DNA from 2 places in the Mixta mediterraneensis genome. Region 1 is predicted to be linked to the other one. Evidence: riboswitches for the same ligand, from Rfam matches in the RefSeq annotation. Region 1 holds a riboswitch; the other holds the start of a gene.
What was found. A riboswitch is a leader RNA that binds a small molecule or an ion and turns the genes downstream of it on or off. The one in region 1 is predicted to bind thiamine pyrophosphate.
Positions count from the first base shown of each region.

Region 2: another riboswitch for thiamine pyrophosphate. It lies ahead of thiC (phosphomethylpyrimidine synthase ThiC); the one in region 1 lies ahead of thiB (thiamine ABC transporter substrate binding subunit).

Region 1 is NZ_JASUAZ010000015.1:50,588-54,515, forward strand. It holds gene thiP (thiamine/thiamine pyrophosphate ABC transporter permease ThiP) at 1-856, opposite strand, end outside; gene thiB (thiamine ABC transporter substrate binding subunit) at 832-1,818, opposite strand; TPP riboswitch at 1,865-1,969, opposite strand; partial or broken gene sgrR (HTH-type transcriptional regulator SgrR) at 2,027-2,948, opposite strand; gene QRY16_RS11295 (MFS transporter) at 3,196-3,928, shown strand, end outside.
Region 2 is NZ_JASUAZ010000044.1:6,724-10,651, forward strand. It holds gene hemE (uroporphyrinogen decarboxylase) at 1-178, opposite strand, end outside; gene nudC (NAD(+) diphosphatase) at 222-992, opposite strand; gene rsd (sigma D regulator) at 1,082-1,588, shown strand; TPP riboswitch at 1,679-1,777, shown strand; gene thiC (phosphomethylpyrimidine synthase ThiC) at 1,866-3,794, shown strand; gene thiE (thiamine phosphate synthase) at 3,791-3,928, shown strand, end outside.

The DNA of each region.
Region 1 (3,928 bases):
AATACGAATCCTGTGGATCGCGCCAGCCGCGCAACTGGCTGCTCCCTGCCGGGATCGCCTTACTGAAACGCTGGCTAAGCAGCACCAGCGTCAGGCAACAGATTAGCTGAATGAGCGCCAGCAGCGCCGCCCGGCCGGGATCGTAGTCGTAGCTCAGCGCCTGAAAAATGGCAAGTTCGATAGTGGTTGCCTGTGGCCCGCCGCCCAGCGATAACACGGTGGCGAAACTGGCAAAGCACAGCATAAATATCAGCGCGCCGGTGGGCAGCACCTGTCGGCGTAGCCATGGCCATTCCAGCAGGCGAAAATGGTGCCAGCCGCGCAGGTTGAGTTGCGCGGCCAGTTGGCGCTGTTCAGCCGGAATACTTTCCAGCGCCTGTAACATCAAACGCGTCGCCAGCGGTAAATTAAAAAAAACGTGTGCCAGCAAAATGCCTTGCAGCCCATACGGCGAAAAGCCATAACGGATGCCAAAAAACTGGCAGATCTGCGCCAGCCAGCCGACGCGACCATAAACCGTGAGCAGGCCAAATACGGCCACCAACACGGGCAGCACCAGCGTCATTGCGCACAGGCGCAACAGCAGCTGACGGCCGGGAAAGCGCCGACGATAAAGCGCACGCGCCAGCGCAATCGCAGGCAGCAGCGACAGCAATGCAGATAGCAGCGCCTGGCCGAAAGAAAAGGCGATAACGTGGTGCAGATATTCATCCTGCAATACGCTGTGCCAGGGCGTGTCTGGCGCGGCCATCCATAGCGTAGAAAAGGCCAGCAGCGCCACACTGCCTAACAGCAGCGTGGCGAGCAGGCCGGGAATCAGCCAGAGCGGCATTAACGGCTGACGGCGCGTTGCCATGCATTAATCCATTCTGAGCGGTGGGCGGCAACCTGTTGTGAAGAATAGTGCAGCGCAGTATTGGGTATGCTCAGCGACGAGAAACCTGCCGGCAGATCGGTTTTTATAACCGGATACATCCAGTTGCCGGTTGGCATCGTGTGCTGGAAGGCGGGCGACAACATGAACTGCATAAACTGCTGCGCCAGTTTTGGCTGTTTGCTGCTGGCCAGTTGCGCGGCGACTTCAACCTGCAGGTAATGCCCTTCAGCAAACGGCGCGGCCGCATAGGTATCTTTTTTCTCTTCAATAAGGTGGTAAGCGGGAGATGTGGTGTAGCTGAGCACCAAATCACCCTCACCCTTCAGGAACAAACCGTAGGCCTCACTCCAGCCTTTGGTAACGGTAACGGTTTTCTGCGCCAGCTTCTGCCATGCCTGGGGTGCCTGATCGCCATACACTTTTTGCATCCACAGCAGCAGGCCTAAACCCGGCGTACTGGTGCGTGGATCTTCATAAATAACGCGCCATTTTTCTGGACTATCAACCAGTTCTTTCAGGCTTTTGGGCGGGTTCTTCAGTTTGTTTTTATCATAGACGAAGGCAAAGTAGCCGTAATCGAAGGGGATAAAGGTTTTATCCTGCCAGCCGCCAGGCAGTTGCAGCTTGCTGGTGTCTACGTCGCTGGCAGCAAATAAGCCGGTCTGCTGCGCGGCCTGTAGCAGATTATTATCCAGGCCCAGAACAACATCGGCTTTGCTGTTTTTACCTTCCATGCGCAGGCGATTAAGCAGCGATACGCCATCTTCCAGCGCCACGTATTTCAGTTCGCAATGACATTGTGCTTCAAAGGCTTTTTTCACCGCCGGGCCGGGTCCCCAGTCAGCGGAGAACGAATCGTAGGTGTAAACGGTTAAAGTCGGTTTAGCGGCAAAAGCAGAGGCCGACAACAGCAGCAACAGGGACAGGACTTTGTTTAACACTTTGCGCTCCTTCAGGAGAATGGTCGTTGAGTCGCAAAGGATCTGAGCTGGCTGGCCTCTCAAATCCCTACGTCGGTACTAACCGAATCAGGTTCGACGGGTATATCTCAGCATCTTACGGCAATCGCAAGCGGCACCCCGTTGAGAACGCGTTATTCTAGTCATTTCGCGGCCAGGGTGAAAGGATCACAGCGTCGGCGGCGTAAACCAGCTCATCGCTAATATCCGGCAGCACCCAAATTGAAACGTCATTAATTAAGGCGCGAAAACCGAAATAATCATCAAAGGCGGTGATTTTTAGCTGGCTTTGCTGGTTGCGCACTACGCTGTAAGGCCTGCTGCCAAGGGGGTGACGGGCAAAATCGCGCCGCTCCGGCCATTCACGCGGCAGGATTATCGCGCTCACGCTGCCAGGTAACCACGGCAGCCAGTCGTCGGGCTGACTTAAGGTAATGTCCAGCGTCCAGGGGGCGGGAGAAGTGATGTGTTGCAGATGCGAAAACAGGGGCTGATAACGCAGCCGTTCCAGGCTGCTTATCACATCGGCCATTTCTAATTCTCGCCCGTGATGAAAGCGGATTGCGGGACGTAAGAAAAAACGCCAGTGCAGTGATGAGATTCGCTGCCAGTGATGCACAATATTGGCTTCAGCTTCCCCTTTTTCCTCATTTATACGCGTTAATCCACTGAAAATTTGTCGTGCTATATGCGTTTCGGAGCGACGCAGTGGCGATCCGGGCAGCAAATTGAGCCGCGGGCGATAGTAAAATACGCCTGCCCTGGCGAAAGCTGCGGCCCAGACAGGCGCTAATCATCTGGCGCACCTGGTCTTTATCGCCAACCAGCTGAACAAGTTGATCGATGCGATCCTGTTCCAGCAAATCTTCGGCCCGCTGTTGCTGCAACGCCAGACAGGTATAGCAAAACGCTAGCTGTGAACGTTTGCCACGCCCGGCTTCCGCTTGCCAAATCAGCCAACCGGCGACTTGCATAGCGTTGAGCAAGTTACGCATATGGCGACGTGAACAGTGCAGCAATTCCGCCAGCTCATTCAGCGTGGTGATTTGCGTCTGGCCCTGGCAGCTTTGCCACAGGCGAATAAATTGCTGCTTAAGGCGCGATGAGGGCATAAAAGAGGAACTCCCGGTAAAAAGCGCTCTGTTTTTCCTGCCTCATATTAGAAACAAACTTGATCTCATTGGAAGAGCGGGGGGCATTTAGCAATAAATAGCGCTCTGCCATGATCGCGCAGCCATGCGGGATCGTATTCTGAGTAGGGTGTAATTACACCGCCAGCAGGTTTTTCACCGCTGGCTTTTTTTAGGATGCACGCTATTGTCTACCCTTCTTTTTTCCTCATTTTAAAGGGATTGCGGTATGAAATCGCGCGTCAATCCAGTTTATCTCGCGTTTATGGTGACGTCGTTCATGATTGGCGTGGCGGGTGCATTACAGGCGCCGACGCTCAGTCTGTTTTTGACCCGTGAAGTGCAGGCGCGTCCTTTCTGGGTTGGGCTATTTTTTACCCTCAACGCGATTGCAGGGATTGTGGTCAGCATGATGGTGGCGAAACGTTCGGACAGTGTGGGCGATCGCCGTCATATTATTTTGTTCTGCTGTCTGATGGCGCTGTGTAATGCCATTTTGTTTGCCTTTACACGTCATTATCTGACATTGATCACGCTTGGCGTGCTGCTGTCAGCACTGGCCAGCGTGTCAATACCGCAAATTTTTGCGCTGGCACGTGAATATGCCGATCAGTCAGCACGCGAAGCAGTGATGTTCAGTTCAGTGATGCGTGCGCAGCTGTCGCTGGCGTGGGTGATTGGGCCGCCGTTGTCATTCACGTTAGCGCTTAATTACGGTTTCATCACGCTGTTTATGGTGGCGGCGACGCTGTTCTTTATCTGTATCCTGCTGATTTGGTTTACGCTGCCATCGGTACCACGCGCGGATTCGCTGATGCACAGTGGTGGCATACCCATCAGCGGCTGGCGTAATCGTGATGTACGCATGTTGTTCATCGCTTCGATGATAATGTGGACCTGTAATACCATGTATATCATTGATATGCCGCTGTATATCAGCAGCACGCTGGGATTGCCAGAAA
Region 2 (3,928 bases), on a different contig from region 1:
TCACCTCACAAGCCAGCTCGGCGTTTTTACATAGCGACATAAAATCACCCGCTTCGGCGCGGGTCGCTTTGTACTCCGGTAAGTAACGCCCGGCTTGTCGCATCATCCAGACCGGTGTGACATCAACCGGCTGACGTAACAGGGCGCGCAGGTAACGATCATTCTTCAGTTCATTCATTTTAAGGCTCTCTCAATTTCAGGCGCGTAGTGTAGCACTTTCCTTATGCACCGGCGCGGCAGATGGCTACGGTGTCTTCTATCAGACGGCGCGCCACAGTGCCAGGCGGCGGTAATACTGGCAGCGCGTCATAGCGGAACCAGGCGGCATCCAGCAGCTCCTTGCCATCATGTTGCAGTTCGCCACTGTCATATTCCGCCATAAAAGCCACCATGAGCGACTGCGGAAAAGGCCAGGGTTGAGAAGTCACATAGCGTACATTTTTTACCCGCACGTTACTCTCTTCCATCACTTCACGCGCGACAGCTTGTTCCAGGGTTTCGCCCACTTCGACGAATCCCGCCAGCACGGTATAAACGTTATTGCGATGCCGCGCGTGATTCGCCAACAAAATTTCCTCACCACGCCGTATGGCAACAATGATACAGGGTGCAATTTGTGGGTAATAACGTTCACGACAATGGCTGCACAAACAGGCGAACTCAAGTTTGCTACGGTGCATTTCGTGGCCGCAATAGCCGCACCATCGATGGGAACGATAAAATTCAGCCAGCTGAACACCCCGTCCGGCAAGTTGAAATAACCCAACCTCTTCATCAATTAATTGCCGTACCGACAGCATACTCTCGGCACGCGATTCGCAGATGAGCCAGACTTTTTCACCTTGCCACTCGCCAATGACCTGACCTTTACTGCCGACTAAGCCAAACTTCTTTGCAGTTCCATGCGGCAAATCGCCCTGCGGTAGCCAAAGTTTTTGCTCATGGCTGACAACCCACCATCCAGCGTCTACGCTTGAGATCTCGCATTGCATTTTTTTCGTCATCCTTAGCGTTAAACAACACGCTGAAGTCCTGATGTTAAGTGTGTAGACAAACAACTATAACTCACATGGAGTTAGATATGCTTAACCAGTTAGACGTACTGACCGAGCGCGTAGGTGGCAGCAGCGAACTCATCGATTCGTGGCTTGAAGCCCGTCGTCAGCTCCTGGTCGCTTATTACCATTTAATAGGAATGAAACCTAACAAAGAGGCGTTAACGACGCTGGATGAACAGGCGCTGGATAATTTTTGTCACGGCTTAGTCGACTACCTTTCTGCCGGGCATTTCAGTATTTACGAGCGCGTGGTGAGCGAAATGAATGGCGACAACCCAATGATTGCTGCAGCACAGTTCTATCCGCCGCTTGAGGCAAATACTGAACGTCTGATGCAGATCTATGATGGTCACTTACAGCAATCGATTGACGATGATAACTGCATGACTTTCCAGCAAGCCCTGTCTGAAGTGGGGGAAGTCCTGGAAGCACGCTTCACGCTGGAAGATAAATTGATTCAACTCACATGGGATCACCAGCTGGCGCGCCCACCGGTAGCTAACGATAATCACCTCACTCGCCCCGCTTAGCGTTAAGCGCATGTAAATATCTTGTGATTATCTATCAGCCCTTCTATGCTGGATGGGTTTTGACGACGAAAGTCTGATAAACCCGTTTTTAATTTCTTGTCGGAGTGCCTTAGGGCTGAGACCGTTCATTCGGGATCCGCGGAACCTGACCAGGTTAGAACCTGCGTAGGGAACAAGAGTAAATTTTATCCGTACGCTGGCAACACGTTGTCCACCGTATCGCTTACTCCTTCCGAACTCCGGACAAGCAACGTTCCCCTTTAACTGGAAAATTGCTATGTCTATGTCGAAAACCAACCGTCGCGAACAACGTGCCCAGGCGCAGAAATTTATAGATTCACTACAGGGCGGCAGCGCATTCCCTAACTCTAAACGCATTTGGATCACTGGCAGCCGTAATGACATTCGCGTGCCAATGCGCGAAATACAGCTCAGCCCAACCCTGGCGGGCGGAAGCAAAGATAATCCTCGTTATGAAGACAACGAAGCGGTGCCCGTGTATGACACTGCGGGTGCCTACGGCGATCCCGAGGCGCAAATTGATGTACACCGCGGCCTTGAAAAGCTGCGTGCGGGCTGGATTACCGAACGCAATGACAGTGAAAACCTCGGGCAAACAAGCTCAACCTACACCCAACAGCGCCTGGCCGATGACGGTCTCGATCATCTGCGTTTCGAGCATTTGCCCAAACCACGTCGTGCCAGAGCGGGCCGCTGTGTGACGCAGCTGCATTATGCACGTCAGGGCATCATCACACCTGAGATGGAATATATTGCGCTGCGCGAAAATATGGGTCGCGAGCGTATTCGTGGCGATGTGTTGCTGCAACAGCACGCAGGACACAGCTTTGATGCGCACCTGCCAGAAAATATTACCCCCGAGTTTGTCCGACAGGAAGTCGCCGACGGTCGCGCCATTATTCCCGCCAATATCAATCATCCTGAATCGGAACCAATGATCATTGGCCGCAACTTCCTGGTGAAGGTGAACGCCAATATTGGTAATTCAGCGGTTACGTCTTCGATCGAAGAAGAAGTGGAAAAGCTGGTCTGGTCGACTCGTTGGGGAGCCGACACGGTAATGGATCTTTCCACCGGGCGTTATATCCATGAAACCCGTGAATGGATCCTGCGTAACAGCCCGGTTCCGATTGGTACCGTGCCCATTTATCAGGCGCTGGAAAAAGTAAATGGCGTGGCAGAGGACCTTAACTGGGAAATTTTCCGCGACACGTTGCTGGAGCAAGCCGAGCAAGGCGTTGACTATTTCACCATCCATGCCGGCGTGTTGTTGCGTTACGTGCCGATGACTGCCAAACGCCTGACCGGTATTGTTTCGCGTGGCGGCTCGATTATGGCTAAATGGTGTTTATCGCATCACAAAGAGAGTTTTCTTTATCAGCATTTCCGTGACATCTGTGAAATCTGTGCCGCCTATGACGTTTCGCTGTCGCTGGGAGATGGCTTGCGGCCCGGCTCGATTCAGGATGCCAACGACGAAGCGCAATTTGCCGAACTGCATACGTTAGGTGAGCTGACGAAGATCGCCTGGGAATATGATGTTCAGGTGATGATTGAAGGTCCGGGGCATGTACCCATGCAGATGATTCGTCGCAACATGACGGAGCAGCTGGCGCACTGCCATGAAGCGCCGTTTTACACCCTCGGTCCACTCACGACTGACATCGCACCGGGATACGATCATTTCACTTCAGGTATTGGTGCAGCAATGATTGGCTGGTTTGGCTGTGCGATGCTGTGTTACGTCACGCCAAAAGAGCACCTTGGTCTGCCAAATAAAGAAGACGTGAAGCAAGGTTTAATCACTTATAAGATTGCCGCCCATGCCGCCGATCTCGCGAAAGGTCATCCCGGCGCGCAGATCCGTGATAACGCCATGTCTAAAGCGCGTTTTGAATTTCGCTGGGAAGATCAGTTTAATCTGGCACTGGACCCCCATACGGCACGGGCTTATCACGATGAAACGCTGCCGCAAGAATCCGGCAAAGTGGCACATTTTTGCTCTATGTGCGGCCCCAAATTCTGTTCGATGAAAATTACACAGGAAGTGCGCGACTACGCCGCACGTCAGGAAGCCGCCGCACAGCCGATTGAAATTGGCATGGCAAAAATGTCCGATACTTTTCGCAGCCGTGGAGGAGAACTTTACCACTCTGCGGACGCTATTCAGGAGGAGAAAATATGAATGCATTTCCCGCAACCGCGCCGCGCTTAGGGCTTTATCCGGTAGTTGATAACGTAGAGTGGATTGAGCGGCTGCTGCAGGCTGGCGTGCGCACCATTCAGCTACGGATTAAAGATCAACCTAACGAGGTGGTG